DNA from 4 places in the Pseudomonas sp. Mb7 genome. Region 4 is predicted to be linked to each of the others. Evidence: riboswitches for the same ligand, from Rfam matches in the RefSeq annotation. Region 4 holds a riboswitch; each other region holds the start of a gene.
The links. Region 4 has a riboswitch for cobalamin ahead of ACOYXH_RS09740 (TonB-dependent receptor plug domain-containing protein). Riboswitches for the same ligand answer to the same signal wherever they lie in the genome.

Region 1 (3,684 bases), 730 kb from region 4:
GCAAAACCGGCGTCGCGCAGCGAGATCGCGACCGGTATCCGCGATGCGCTACCGTTCGTCTTCTCTCTGCTGCTGACCTTCACCCTGATCGGCATGCTCGGGCGCCGCCATGGTCTGGATCTTCCGGCCATGGTGGTTTTCAGCGGTACGGTAATGGCCTCGCCGTTGCAACTGACGCTGCTGGAAACCCCCGCGCACCTGCTTAACGCCTTTGGCGTGCTGGTCTCGGCGCTGAGTATCAACTTGCGTTTTCTGGTCTTCACACTGAGCCTGAAATCCAGCCTCCAGGGCCCGGTCAAAGCGTTCGTCCCCGCCCTGGCGGTGATGGCAAATGCGGCTTTCACGTTGATGTCGATCCGCAAGGATCAGCAACCGATCAGCCGCCCGTATGCCAACACCGTGTGCTTTCTGCTGTACGCCGCCGCCCTGCTTGGCACCGTGGTCGGGTATTGCTTCGCCAGCGTGGCCGACAACGCAGTGATGGATCACGTCAGTGTGGTGATCGCGATTTTCATCAGCGCTTCGCTTGGCAAGATGGCCCGCGACCGTCACAGCTTCCATGCGCAATGGATTGCCGGCCTGGCCACCGCCGCGAGCTTGCTGTGGCTGGGCGAGGTCAGCTTGCTGCTGGTGCTAGCCATCACCGTTCTGACGAGCTATGTCTATGATTGAACCTGGTACTTTCTGGCTGTACGTACTGATTTGCGCGCTGGTTTCGATCGTCTGCCGCTTGCTGCCGCTGGCCGTCGATGTCGAACGGCTTTCGGCAACTGCCCGCGCTTTCATCGATCGTCTGGGAAAATACACATCGGTGGCGATGCTCGTCAGCCTGCTGGCGGTCTCACTCTATCCTTTGGCCAGCCAGCACCTGGCGGCCATGCCATGGATCCTGCCGGTGGCGTTGGCGTGGCTGCTGAGCCTGACGCGAATCAAATCCTATTATGCGTTCCTGATGGCGCTGGGGGTGTACGTCCTGCTGATCATGCGCTAGGCGCCGATTGACTCAAATCCCCCGCCCATGCTCTCCTACACAACTTGTTACGGGTGCCCTTCACAGGGTGAAACGGGAAACCGGTGAATCATGTGCTTTACTCAAGCCCATGTCAGTCCGGTGCTGCCCCCGCAACGGTAAGCGAGCGAAGCGTCAAAACCACTGTGCCGATACGGTATGGGAAGGTGACGCTTGCAGGTCGGCCTGACGCCAACCCCTCGTGAGCCCGGAGACCGGCCCGCAACACACAGCCCGCATTTGTGCGGCGCTGCACATAACAAACCCGCGGTGGGCGGGCGCTGTTCGAACCTCTGCGAGCCCGACCCGCAGGGGTTTTCATGCGCTCTATTCACCCGCTGACACTCCAGAGGGAAGCGCCATGTCGATCATCAGCAGCACCGGCAGCAACACGGACAAAATCGCCAGCACCACCACCCTGAGCCAACGCCTGACCGCCGCGATCTTTGCATCGATCCTCGGCGCCAGTCTGGTTTACTTTGCCGGCTTCTCGCACATCGAAGCGGTGCACAACGCCGCCCACGATACCCGCCACAGCGCCGCGTTCCCGTGCCATTGAGACCTGCCGACATGATCAAGCGTATCGCGCAAACTGCAGGATTCTCTGGTCTGCTGGCCGCCCTGCTCCTCACTCTGCTGCAAAGCTTCTGGGTTTCGCCGCTGATTCTGCAGGCGGAAACCTTCGAGAAGTCCGAGCCGGTGGCGGTTCACGAACACGCCGCTGGCGTGGCTGCGCACACCCATGATGCCGAGGCCTGGGAGCCGGAAGACGGCTGGCAGCGCGTAGTCTCGACCACTGGCGGTAATCTGGTCGTAGCCGTCGGTTTCGCCCTGATGCTCGCCGGCCTCTACACCCTGCGCGCGCCGACCAAAACTTCGCAGGGCCTGCTCTGGGGCCTGGCCGGTTACGCGACGTTCGTGCTTGCTCCGACCTTGGGCCTGCCACCAGAACTGCCGGGCACCGCTGCGGCCGATCTGGCTTCGCGGCAGACGTGGTGGATCGGCACGGCCGCTTCGACGGCTGTAGGTCTGTCGCTGATCGCGTTCAGCCGTCACTGGCTGATGAAGGTCCTCGGTGTGGCCATCCTCGCTGTGCCCCACGTGATCGGCGCACCGCAACCGGAAGTGCATTCGATGCTCGCCCCCGAAGCACTCGAAGCTCAGTTCAAAATCGCTTCGCAGTTGACCAACGTGGCGTTCTGGCTGGCCCTGGGCCTGATCAGCGCCTGGTTGTTCCGCCGCAACAGCGCTGGTCAATACCACGCATGACCGATGACCGCGCAGCGCCGACCTTCGTGGTCGGCCTGGGCTGCCAGCGCGGCTGCCCGGCCAGTACGCTGCGCGCGTTACTCGATCAAGCGTTACAGGCGCATCGCATTGAGCTTGAGGCGGTGAAAGCGTTGGCCAGTATCGACTTGAAGCGCGACGAGCCCGGCCTGCAAGAACTTGCTGCACAACTGGCTCTGCCCCTGCTGTACTTCAGCAGTGACGAACTGGCCAGCTACCAACAGCGGCTCAGTCACCATTCACAGATTGCTTACGAACGCACCGGTTGCTACGGCGTCGCCGAAAGTGCCGCGCTTGCGCTCGCTGAACAGCTGATTCAAGCGCCGGCAAAACTGCTGATCTCCCGGCAAAAATATGCTCAGGCAACGCTGGCATTGGCCGGCGCGGCGTAAAATCCCGATAATCCCCGCCATTGATCATGAGCGTTGTTCATCTGCAACGCAGTCGTGCCCTCTTTTACTCAGGATTCAACGATGACCGTCTACTTCATCGGCGCCGGCCCCGGCGACCCGGAATTGATCACTGTCAAAGGCCAGCGGCTGATTCGCAGTTGCCCGGTGATTATCTACGCAGGTTCGCTAGTGCCGGCGGCGGTACTCGACGGCCATCAAGCCGAAACGGTGGTGAACAGCGCCGAATTACATCTGGAACAGATCATCGAATTGATCAAGACCGCGCATGCCAAGGGTCAGGATGTGGCGCGGGTGCATTCCGGCGATCCGAGTCTGTATGGCGCGATTGGCGAGCAGATCCGTTATCTTCGTGAGCTGGATATTCCGTTCGAGATCATTCCCGGCGTGACGGCCACCGCAGCCTGTGCGGCGCTGCTTGGCGCGGAATTGACGCTGCCGGACGTGTCGCAAAGCGTGATTCTGACTCGCTATGCCGACAAAACCGCGATGCCGGCAGGCGAAGAGCTTGGCAGTCTGGCGCAGCATGGCGCGACCATGGCGATTCATCTGGGCGTTAACCATTTGCCGAAGATTCTGGTGGAACTGCTGCCGCATTACGGCGCGGATTGCCCGATTGCGGTGATTCACCGGGCGACGTGGCCTGATCAGGATTGGGTGCTGGGGACGCTAGCGGATATTGCCGAAAAGGTTGAGGCCAAAGGGTTTCGGCGTACGGCGTTGATTCTGGTGGGCCGGGTGCTGGGCAGTGAGGTGTTCAGCGAGTCATCGTTGTATCGCGCTGGGCATGCTCACCTCTACAGACCATGAATTGGAACGCGGAGCGTCCCGGGCTGCATTCCCACGCAGAGCATGGGAACGATCAAAGGCCCTTTCGCGAGCAGGCTCGCTCCCACATTTGATCGCATTTCAAATGTGGGAGCGAGCCTGCTCGCGAATGCGTTCCTGAATGTCACCCATAAAAAAACGGCGCTCACG
Region 2 (3,684 bases), 150 kb from region 4:
TCGCTTGCCGAGTGATGACGATGTAACGGCAATCTACGAACGTTTCATGCCGTTGCAAATCGAGAAAATCGCCCTGCATTCGGCGCTGATTCCGGGCGCACTCGAAGCCATTGCGGCATTGCGCGACAAGGGTTTGAAAATCGGTTCGTGCTCGGGCTACCCGGCGGTGGTGATGGCCAAGGTCGTCGAACTGGCGCGGGAAAATGGCTACGTCGCCGACCATGTCGTCGCCACCGATGAAGTGCCCAATGGCCGGCCGTATCCGGCGCAGGCCTTGGCCAACGTGATTGCCCTGGGCATCGATGACGTGGCCGCCTGCGTCAAGGTCGACGACACCTGGCCGGGGATTCTCGAAGGGCGCGCAGCCGGCATGTGGACGGTGGCATTGACCTGTTCCGGCAACGCACTGGGCCTGACCTATGAGCAATACAAGGCGTTGCCGTCGGATCGACTGGCGGAAGAGCGTGCGCGAATCGGCAAAATGTTCGCCCCTTCGCGCCCGCACTACCTGATCGACACCATCGCCGAGCTGCCCGAAGTGATCGACGACATCAATGCGCGCCTGGCCCGGGGCGAAACTCCGCAGTCCTGCTAATTGATCGTCCGCACCCCGCGCTGATCGTTCCCACGCTCTGCGTGGGAATGCAGCCCGTGACGCTCCGCGTCACTGGACGCAGAGCGTCCCTAGAGGCATTCCCACGCAGAGCGTGGGAACGATCAACAGCCAGATCGCGGGCAAAAAAAAGCTGCCACGAATGGCAGCAAAAACTTTAAGAACACGCGATGTATTGACCGCAGCATAGACGCCGGATAATGACAGTGTCATGACAGCCGAAAATTCATTCAACCGCCCCGCCCCCGTCATCAGGATGTCATCAAGATCACGGCAGAATCCTCGCAAACCGTCTTGAGCCTCGCGACGGATGCTCTGCAAGGATTCCCATGAAAGACGACGCCTCGCTGTTTGCCGCCATCGACCTGGGTTCGAACGCCTTTCGCCTGATGATCGGCCAGTCGGTGCGCAGCCGCAAAGGCTTGCAGATTCAGGAAGTGAAAACCCTGCGCGAGCCGGTGCGCCTTGCCGAAGGCTTTGACGGTGGTGCGCTGGATGCACTGGCACTGGATCGCGGCTGGCAGGCGTTGGCGCGGTTCGGCAAGAAGCTGCGTGGTTTCGAGGCCGGCCGTGTTCGTGCGGTGGCCACCAGCGCGGTGCGTGAAGCGGACAACGCGCAACTTTTTCTGGCCAGTGCCGAGCGGCATCTGGGCTTTCCCATCGACGTCATTTGCGGCCATGAAGAGGCGCGGCTGGTCTACGCCGGCGTAACTCACGCCTTGCCCAGCGCCGACGACCTGCGCCTGGTAGTCGACATCGGCGGCGGCTCCACCGAGCTGATCCTCGGCCAGGGCTCACAACCCTTGTTAACCGAAAGCATCGCCATCGGCAGCGGCACCTTGAGCACGCGTTTCTTTCGCGGCGGCGATGTGTCCGCCGGCGCGCTACAGGAGGCTGAACGCTTCGCCATTCTGCAGTTTGAACATGTCGCCAAGCGCTATCGCGCGCAAGGCTGGCAGCAGACCATCGGTTCGTCCGGCACCGCGCGCATGCTCGCCAAAGTGCTCAAGACCAATCGCCTCAACGACTTCGGTCAGGACGGCATCACCTACGGCGGACTGCTGCGCCTGTCGCTGCTGTTGTTGAAGGTAAACAACGTGCAACAACTCAAGCTTGCCGGTCTGCAACCACACCGCCAGAGCATTCTGCCCGGCGGTCTGGTGTTAATGCTGGCGGCATTCAAAGTATTCGGTATCGCACAAATGCTGCCCTCCGAACCGGGCCTGCGTTTGGGCGTATTGCACGGTTTGATGAGCCAACACTAATCCTCGCCACGGCAGATTCGTCTCCCCTTCAGCGGCTCGATCGACTACCATGCCGCCGTCGGTTCCCGAACGGGACTAATAGGGAATCCGAGGTGCTTGCACAGCACTGATCGGAACTGCCCCCGCAACTGTAGGTGCCGAGCCTGCTCCACGACTGCCACTGGGTGAATCCCGGGAAGGCCGGAGCCAGGCGATGACGCATCAGTCAGGAGACCTGCCGGCACAGTGATTACTAACCGGCGGGGTGTCCGGGAAGGACATCGTGCCGTGCGCGTCTTCGTTGGCTGCCCGGCCTTGCGCTGTTTTCCTGACCGCGTTCGATGGTGTGTTTCCAGACCGTACTCTCCCGCTCCCCGTACGGTTCCCCTGGAGACTGCCCCATGCTGCTGCCCCGCGTTGCCACCCTCATTACCGGCCTGAGCCTTGGCGCCCTGGCGCAGGCGGCACCGACTGTCTATCCACTGACGGTCGAGAATTGCGGCAGCACCCTGACCTTCCAGCACGCACCGACGCGCACCGTGACCATCGGCCAGGCCGGCACGGAGATGCTCTACGCCATGGGCCTGGGCGACAAAGTCGTCGGCACCTCGTTGTGGTTCAACAATGTGCTGGCCAAATACAAAGCGCAGGATGACAAGATCGAGCGTCTGGCTGACAACGAACCGAGTTTCGAATCGGTGATCGGCAAGCGTCCGGAACTGGTCGCCGTGGAACTGGAATGGATGGTCGGCCCGCAAGGCGCGGTGGGTACTCGCGAGCAGTTTCATGAACTGAAGATTCCGACCTATCTGCTGCCTTCCGATTGCGAAGCCAAGGACAACCTCGTCGGCGCCGATGGCACGCGACTGGCGCCGTTTCGCATCGAGACGATTTACAAAAGCGTGAGCCAACTGGCGCAGATCTTCGATGTTCAGGAGCGTGGCCAGCAGCTCAATGATCAACTCAAAGCCAGTCTCGCCAAATCGATTGCCACCGCCCAAGGCAAACAGCTCAAAGACGCCAGCGCGCTGGTGTGGTTCTCCAGCGCACAAATGGACATCGAGCCGTTCGTGGCCGGGCACAAAGGCGTTCCCGATTTCATGCTCAGCACCCTCGGCGTGCGCAACGTGGTGGCGTCCGATGAGGAGTGGCCAACCGTCGGTTGGGAAACCATCGCCAAGGCCAATCCGACCTTCCTGGTCATCGCGCGCATGGATCGTCGACGTTTCCCCGCCGACGACTATGAAAAGAAACTCGCCTTCCTGCGCAGTGATCCGGTGACGCGCAACATGGACGCGGTGAAGCACAACCGCATCATCATTCTTGATGCCATGGCCATGCAGGCGAGCCTGCGCATGTTCGAGGGCATTGAGCAATTGGCCACGGCCATCAACGGCTATGACCTGTCGCAATGAGTGCCAGCCTGATCCGCACGCTCCTGGCCCTGGCGACCCTGTTGATTGCAGTGGTCGCCGGCGTGGCCATCGGTGAAACCTCGATTGCACCGGACGTGGTGTTGCAAGTGCTGGCGAACAAATTGTGGGGCGCCGGGCATGTCCTCGACCCGATCGATGAAGGCATCGTCTGGAACTACCGCCTGACCCGGGCATTGGTCGCGGCGGCATGCGGTGCCGGCTTAGCGACCTGCGGAGTGATTTTGCAGTCGCTGCTGCGCAATCCGTTGGCCGATCCGTATCTGCTGGGCATTTCTGCCGGCGCCTCGACCGGGGCCGTGATGGTCGCGCTGCTTGGCGTAGGTGCCGGGATCATCTCACTCTCGGTCGGTGCCTTCGCCGGCGCGGTCACGGCGTTCGTGCTGGTGATTGT
Region 3 (3,684 bases), 720 kb from region 4:
TCGGATAGTTGGCGAGGATCAATGCGATGCGTTTTTCGCCATTCGGCACCCGCGCCAGATCAATCCAGCGCCGCGCCAGTTCAGCGACAAAATCCATGCGCTCGGGCTGCGCGCGATAGCAGACGACATCGGACTGACTGCGCTCACTGCGCCAGGCCAGATCCTTGAAGCTGATCGGTCGGCTGATGATGCGTCCGTCGAGTTCCGGCAAGGCAATATGCATCGCCAGATCGCGCGGGCCGAGGCCCTGCTCGCTGTCACGCCAGCCGGGCTCGTTGTCCTGCGCGCAGATCGCCTGGATCACCGGAATGTTGCGGCGAAACGGCCGCAAGTGCGGGGCCTCAGGGCTGGATTGAGCGAACCCGGTGGTGTTGAGAATCACCCCGGCCTCAACCTCGTCCAGCCAGTCCTCGACCACCGTCAGGCAGCCGGGTTCTTTCAGACTGGCCACCGCGATCGGCAGCGGATTCAGCCCCGCCGCTTGCAGGCGCTGGCAGAACACATCGATGAATGCGGTGTTCGCCGCTTGTAAATGCGAGCGGTAAAACAACACCGCCGCGACCGGGCGTGCAGGCAGCCAATCGGCTTGCCAGTCACTCAGTGCGGCGCTGGTTTTATTCGGGTGGTAAATCGCCGTGCGCGGCAGCGCCTGCGGTTCTTCCCAGACGTAATCACGAGCCAGCCAACGGTTGGCGAGGCAGCGGAAAAAGTCCAGCGCATTGCCCAGGCCGCCCTGGCGCAGGAATTGCCAGAGGCGATCACGATCCACAGCGTTGACGGTGCTCAGGTCGCTGAGTTCCGGATCAGGACGGTCATCGCCCGGCACCAGAATCACCTGCACACCGCGCTCGGACAGTTCGATCAGACGCTCGACGCCGTAGCGCCAATAGGCGATGCCGCCGTGCAGCGAGATCAGGATCACCTTGGCGTGGCGCAGCACTTCGTCGACGTACAGATCGACCGAAGCATGGTTCTGCACCTGCATCGGGTTGGCCAGACGCAGGCTCGGGTAATCTTCCGGCAACTGCTGCGCGGCTTCGGCGAGCAGCGCGAGACTGGAGTCGCCGCTGCACAGGATCACCAGCTCGGCGGGGGTTTGGCCAAGGTCGGCAATGTTGTCATCCGAGACGAAACCGCCGGGCTGAGTCCTGAGCAGGTGCATGGCTTAAACGCTGAGCGCAGCGCGCAGTTGCGCTTCGAGTTGCGCGGCGTCGAGCGCCTGACCAATCAACACCAGTCGCGTGACGCGCGCTTCATCAGCGCCCCACTGACGGTCGAAATGCTTGTCAAAACGCGTACCCACGCCTTGGATCAGCAGACGCATTGGCTTGTTCGGAATGGCGGCGAAACCTTTGACGCGCAGGATGCCGTGCTTGACCACCAGTTGCGTCAGGGCGTCGAGCAGCAGGCTTTCGTCGGCTTGTGGCAGTTCGATGGAGATCGAATCGAAGGCGTCGTGATCGTGGTCATCGTGGTCGTCATCGCCTTCACCGTGGTGGTGATCATGATGGCTGTGGCGGCTGTCGATGTGCTCCTCGGAACCGGCGCCGAGGCCGATCAGCACGTCCAGCGGCAGACGGCCGTTGCTGGCTTCGATGATTTTCACCGCTGGCGGCAGTTCTTCGGCGACTTCAGCGCGGACACGAGCGAGATCTTCCGGGCTGGTCTGGTCGGCCTTGTTGAGGATCACCAGGTCGGCGCTGGCCAGTTGATCGGCGAACAGTTCGTGCAGTGGCGATTCATGGTCGAGGTTCGGGTCGAGTTTGCGCTGGGCATCAACCTGATCCGGGAACGCGGCGAAAGTGCCGGCGGCGACGGCCGGGCTGTCGACCACGGTGATCACCGCATCAACGGTGCAGGCGCTGCGGATTTCCGGCCACTGGAAGGCTTGTACCAGCGGTTTTGGCAGGGCCAGGCCCGAGGTTTCGATAAGGATATGGTCGAGATCGCCGCGACGGGCAACCAGTTCGCGCATCACCGGGAAGAACTCTTCCTGAACGGTGCAGCACAGGCAGCCGTTGGCCAGCTCGTAAACGCGGCCGGTGGCTTCTTCTTCGGTGCAACCGATGGTGCATTGCTTGAGGATTTCACCGTCAATGCCCAACTCGCCAAACTCGTTGACGATCACCGCGATACGACGGCCCTGAGCGTTGTCGAGCATGTGGCGCAGCAGCGTGGTCTTGCCCGAGCCGAGGAAGCCGGTGACGATGGTGACGGGGAGTTTGGCCAGTGTTTTCATCGGTATGCCCTTTGGCAAGCGGCGGGCATACGGGACGAGAACCGGCAACGCGCGTGCGTGCCTGGAGAGTTCGCCACCGGATCACCCCGCCCGGTTGTAGTGAGAATCTGTGACGAGGCAGGTCTCCTGGCTGACGGCGTTCAGGCGCTGGGCCTGGCGTTGGCTGCGCCTTCCCGCGGGCTCATAAGTTGAGCTGGCAGTGGCATGGCAGCGAACATCACCGTTCACAGTTGCGGGGGCAGCCGCGGCATTGACCGCGTTCCCTTCTTAGCTCCGACATACGCCGGAGAACCTCGAATGCGCAAGGCTACGCATGCACGGCAGGCGGGTCAACGCCTGGATCATTGTGGTTATAAGGGCAGCAACTTTTTCATCTAATGATCGCGAACACTTCTCACTTAAAAAGTAGTTGTAAGTTATGTCTTACATGTCCTATCCGTTACATAAAAAACTACCACCGCGTTAAACCCTGAAATAGAGCGGCTGCGCGCATTCGATTACATATCTTTACAAAAACCAAATTGATAAATCAATACAAGATATGAACGATGAGTTCGCACAAGGACTATGAGTCTCTCAAGAAAGGATTTCTTGCATGGCTGATTATTATCAGTATTTGATCCTGCCTGTTTCTTTCCTGCACCCATGGGTATCCACAACATGAGTGCCGGTAACGCGTTACGGCTTTCAAGTGATGCCGGACTAAAGGAACTTTCCGAACTACTGCGCAATTGCCACTATGCGCACAGTGTTCACTATCCAGCATTGGATGTTGCGCTGCTGGGACGCGAAGCATGCCGGGCATTCAATGCGACCTGGGATCATTTGCATACCGATGCGTATCTCAGCGCAGAGAACGGTCTTCGCGAACGACGCATCTGCAAGTTCCAGTATCGCCAACAGGAACGCCAATGGACGGCGCTGCAAGACTGCCACTTTTTTCAAGCCGAGACCGACAACCCGCTGTTGGGCGGAGTGCAGCGCACCTACACCCGCTGCGAGGCGACGTTCATTGACTCCCCGATTCTGCAGACACTGCTGGCCGCCGACCTGGCACTGCTGGACATGGCGCTGGGCCCGCGCGACTGGCTCGTGACCTGCCATCAGTTCCGTATCCTCTGCGATCAAGGCAATGCTGGCCAGGCCACCCCTGAGGGCCGACATCGCGACGGGCACGATTTTGTCTTTCAACACCTGATTCAACGTCAGCATGTCATCGGTGGCGAAAGCCGGATATTTGATGAAGAAGGTGGCCAAGTATTCAGTGCAACTTTGACTGACTATCTGGAAACCGTCGTCTTGAATGACCGAATACTTCTGCATGAAGTTTCCCCACTGCAAACATCGAGCATTAATTCGGATCGCGGCAGTCGCGATATGTTGATTATCGACTTCGACCTGGCGGACTACTAATGAATCATTCGACTCATGCACTTTCAGTCAGT
Region 4 (3,684 bases):
CACCGCGATCAGCTTCGCGCCTTTAGGTTTTGGGTCTGCGAAACCCGGCGCGGCGGTATCGAGCAACCAGACACGGCCCCGCCCGTCGGCCACCACGCTCTGTACGCTGATCAGACCATCACTGGGATCGTTGAGGTTTTCCTGGTTGATCGCCGCGTTCGGGTAAGCCACGACTTTACCGTCGCGGATCTCGCCCACGGTGAACGGCACGTTGTCGCCCCAACGCGGGAAGTTGACGAAGATGCGCCCGGTCTCGGTGACGGTCACGCCGGTGGGCATCGCGTCGTAGAACGCATGGACCTGTTCGAGCTTGCCGAAGGATCGGTCGGCGGGGGCATTGGCCGGCAACGCGACGGCGCTGATTGCATGGGCGAACGGCGCCGCCATGACCATGACCAATGCAGCAGAAAGCTTTTTCATACGCATGAGCTGCTCCTGACCGGCCCGCTTGCAGGCCCGTCTGAATGAGTGAAATCAGAAACCTTCAAGCACCAGTTTGCCTCGGGCCTTGCCGCTCTCGACCAAGGCATGGGCACGGCGCATGTTTGCCGCGTTGATCGCGCCAAAATGTTCACCGACAGTCGTTTTCAAAATGCCCTGGTCAATCAGATCGCTGACGCGATTGAGCAGGTGATGCTGCTCAATCATGTCCGGGGTTTCGTACAGCGAACGGGTGAACATCAGCTCCCAGTGCAGCGACAGCGACTTGCGCTTGAGCGGCATCACGTCGAGGCTTTCAGGATCGTCGATCACGCCCAGACGCCCTTGTGGTTGAAGCACTTCGATCAGCTGCGCAAAATGCTGCTCGGTATGGGTCAGGCTGGCGACATGGCTGACCTCGTCGATGCCCAGTGCCTGCAACTGTGCGAGCAGCGGCTGACTGTGATCGATGACGTGATGCGCGCCCAATTGCCGGACCCAGTCAGCCGTTTCCTGCCGTGAGGCGGTGCCGATGACAGTCAGCTGCGTCAACTGTCGGGCCAATTGCACCAGCATCGAACCGACGCCGCCCGCTGCCCCCGTGATCAACAGGCACTTGCCCTGCCCTGAACCTTCGGTGACACCGAGACGGTCAAACAACAGCTCCCAGGCGGTGATCGAGGTCAACGGCAATGCCGCGGCATCCGCAGCACTTAACGAACGCGGTTTGTGCCCGACGATTCGCTCGTCCACCAAATGAAATTCGCTATAACTGCCGGTGCGGGCAAGGGAGCCTGCGTAGAACACTTCGTCGCCAGGCTGAAACAGCGTCACTTCAGCCCCGACCTCGCGGACAATACCGGCGGCATCCCAGCCGAGGATTTTCGGTTCTTTGGTGAAAGTTCCGGCGCGTACTTTGGTATCGACCGGATTGACCGACACCGCACGAACTTCTACGAGCAAATCCCGGGGGCCGGGAGTTGGCACCGGAAGGTCGATGTCCTGCAACGATTGCGGATCTTCAATGGGCAAAGCGTGTTGGGTGAAGGTGATGGCTTTCATGGAAACTCGCTGTCTGAAGAGCTGATGTGCTCGCTTGCCGCCATCTTCGACTTCCCAAGCACAAAGAAAAACCAGCAGAATGCGCCAACACTTTCACTGCAGGAGTGAAAATGATCCGCATCGATGACCTTGGTTTGTTCACCCGCAGCGCCGCGCTGGGCAGCTTCACCGCTGCCGCCCATGAGGCGGATTTATTGCCCGGTCAGGTTGCCGCGGCGATCAAGCGTCTGGAGCGTGAGCTGGACGTGCGCCTGTTTGCGCGCACCACCCGCAGTCTGCGATTAACCGCCGAGGGCGAGCAATACTTGCCCACCGCCCACTCGGTGCTGGAGGCGCTCAAGCAAGGCAAGGAAAACCTGCGCGGTGAAAGCGCCACGTTGCGCGGCGTGTTGCAAGTGACGGCGCCGTCCGATCTGGGGCGCAACATTTTGCTGCCGTGGCTCACACTGTTTCGCCGCCAGCACCCGGAACTGACCTTGCGCTTTTCCCTGTCGGACCAGATGGCCGACTTGTTTCGTGACCCGGTAGACGTGGCGATTCGATACGGCTCGAATGAAGATGCCAACTACGTGGCGCTGCCGCTGGCACCGTGGAACCGGCGGGTGCTGGTCGCCGCACCGGAATACGTGGAGCGCCACGGATACCCGCAAACGCCGGACGATCTGCACAACCACGCTTGCCTGCTCTACCAGCAAGGCGGCCGGATCTACGACAAGTGGAGCCTGGGCAGTGAAACGATCCAGGTCTCGGGACCGATGTTCAGCGACGACGCCGACATCGTGCGCCGCTGGGCGTTGAGCGGCGAAGGCATCGCCAACAAATCCTGGCTGGACGTCAGTGCAGACGTGATCGCAGGGCGACTGGTCGTGCTACTGAAGGATTTTCCCGGCAATGCCTCACCGTTGAGTCTGGTGTGCCCGCATCGCAAGCAGATCACCCCGGCGGTGTCTCAGCTTTATGCGTGGTTGAGTGGCCAGTTTGTCGCTCTGGAACGCATCCAATAGCTCCCCCCCGTTGGTTGCCACATTGACGAGACGCTCCTCGAATGTTCAGATGCCGGCCAGTTTCAGGTGTCCCATGCCGCCGTGCATGGGGTGAAACGGGAAACCGGTACGTTCTTTTCGAACAAGTCCGGTGCTGCCCCCGCAACGGTATGCGCGTGATGTTTTCAATACACCACTGTGGCCAGACGGCCATGGGAAGGTGAAAACCTCGATACGCGCGAGCCCGGAGACCGGCCTGGAATTTCGTTTGGCAAAATCCTGCGGTGGGCGGGCATGGGCCGGTATTGGCTGTGCGCGATGCCTTCTCTTGCATGCTCTTCTGCGAAGATCCTTTTCGAGAAGACAATGATTCGACCTTTCAACACTTCTGCTCCAACCCTGTTCCTTGGCTGCCTGTTCAGCCCGCTGCTACTGGCCGACGACGCGCCGCTGGAACTCAATCAACAAATCGTTTCCGCACCGTCGGTGGAGTCCACCACCGTCGCCGACATGGCCAGATTCGGCAGCAAGGTCGAAATCGTCAGCCGCGAACAGATCGAACGCGCCGGCCCCAGCGCCGATGTCAGCCGCGTGATGCAGATGTTCATTCCAGGCTTGTATGTGGCGCCGAAAAACGGCCCTTTCGACTACGGCACCTATTCGCTGCTCGGCGGGCGCAACGACGACACGCTGATCCTGCTCGACGGCGTGCGCCTGAACAATCGCCTGTACGGCGGCCTCTATCTGGACACCCTGCCGGCCAACGCCATCGAACGCATCGAAGTGCTCAAGGGTGGGCAGAGCCTGTTGTTCGGCACCCAGGCCGTGTCCGGTGTGATCAACATCGTCACCCGCAGCCCGCAATCGCGCAAAGCCGCCGGCGAAGTGAATCTAGGCGTCGACAGCTTTGGCGGCACCACCGAAGACGCCCGCGTCGAGAATATCTTCACTAACGGCTTCGGCGACCTCGGTTTGTTGGCGTACGTCAGTCACAACGTCTCCGACGGTTACCAGCCCTATCGCAACCGCGACATGAAAAACGATTCCGGCAAGGATCGCGCTTACGAAGTCACCACGTTCGGCGGCAAGGCGATTCAGTCGTTCGACGATGATTCGCGGCTGGAGCTGTTTTACCAATACGCCGACGCCAACCTCGATTTCGCCCGCCCGGTCGACAACCACAAGACCACTAACGACCGCGTGCAGCAGATCGCCACGG

Region 1: another riboswitch for cobalamin. It lies ahead of ACOYXH_RS12975 (CbtB domain-containing protein); the one in region 4 lies ahead of ACOYXH_RS09740 (TonB-dependent receptor plug domain-containing protein).
Region 2: another riboswitch for cobalamin. It lies ahead of ACOYXH_RS09100 (ABC transporter substrate-binding protein); the one in region 4 lies ahead of ACOYXH_RS09740 (TonB-dependent receptor plug domain-containing protein).
Region 3: another riboswitch for cobalamin. It lies ahead of cobW (cobalamin biosynthesis protein CobW); the one in region 4 lies ahead of ACOYXH_RS09740 (TonB-dependent receptor plug domain-containing protein).

Annotation. Positions count from the first base shown of each region.
Region 1 is NZ_CP186501.1:2,846,464-2,850,147, forward strand. It holds gene ACOYXH_RS12965 (AzlC family ABC transporter permease) at 1-672, shown strand, start outside; gene ACOYXH_RS12970 (hypothetical protein) at 665-991, shown strand; cobalamin riboswitch at 1,026-1,247, shown strand; gene ACOYXH_RS12975 (CbtB domain-containing protein) at 1,371-1,568, shown strand; gene ACOYXH_RS12980 (CbtA family protein) at 1,580-2,278, shown strand; gene ACOYXH_RS12985 (cobalamin biosynthesis protein) at 2,275-2,688, shown strand; gene cobM (precorrin-4 C(11)-methyltransferase) at 2,770-3,516, shown strand.
Region 2 is NZ_CP186501.1:1,968,648-1,972,331, reverse strand. It holds gene phnX (phosphonoacetaldehyde hydrolase) at 1-595, shown strand, start outside; gene ACOYXH_RS09110 (hypothetical protein) at 665-934, opposite strand; gene ACOYXH_RS09105 (Ppx/GppA family phosphatase) at 943-1,878, shown strand; cobalamin riboswitch at 1,921-2,114, shown strand; gene ACOYXH_RS09100 (ABC transporter substrate-binding protein) at 2,259-3,272, shown strand; gene ACOYXH_RS09095 (FecCD family ABC transporter permease) at 3,281-3,684, shown strand, end outside.
Region 3 is NZ_CP186501.1:2,838,191-2,841,874, forward strand. It holds gene cobN (cobaltochelatase subunit CobN) at 1-1,162, opposite strand, end outside; gene cobW (cobalamin biosynthesis protein CobW) at 1,166-2,239, opposite strand; cobalamin riboswitch at 2,339-2,550, opposite strand; gene ACOYXH_RS12945 (2OG-Fe dioxygenase family protein) at 2,900-3,652, shown strand; gene ACOYXH_RS12950 (hypothetical protein) at 3,652-3,684, shown strand, end outside.
Region 4 is NZ_CP186501.1:2,114,048-2,117,731, reverse strand. It holds gene ACOYXH_RS09755 (L-dopachrome tautomerase-related protein) at 1-426, opposite strand, end outside; gene ACOYXH_RS09750 (zinc-binding alcohol dehydrogenase family protein) at 475-1,482, opposite strand; gene ACOYXH_RS09745 (LysR family transcriptional regulator) at 1,593-2,486, shown strand; cobalamin riboswitch at 2,534-2,739, shown strand; gene ACOYXH_RS09740 (TonB-dependent receptor plug domain-containing protein) at 2,832-3,684, shown strand, end outside.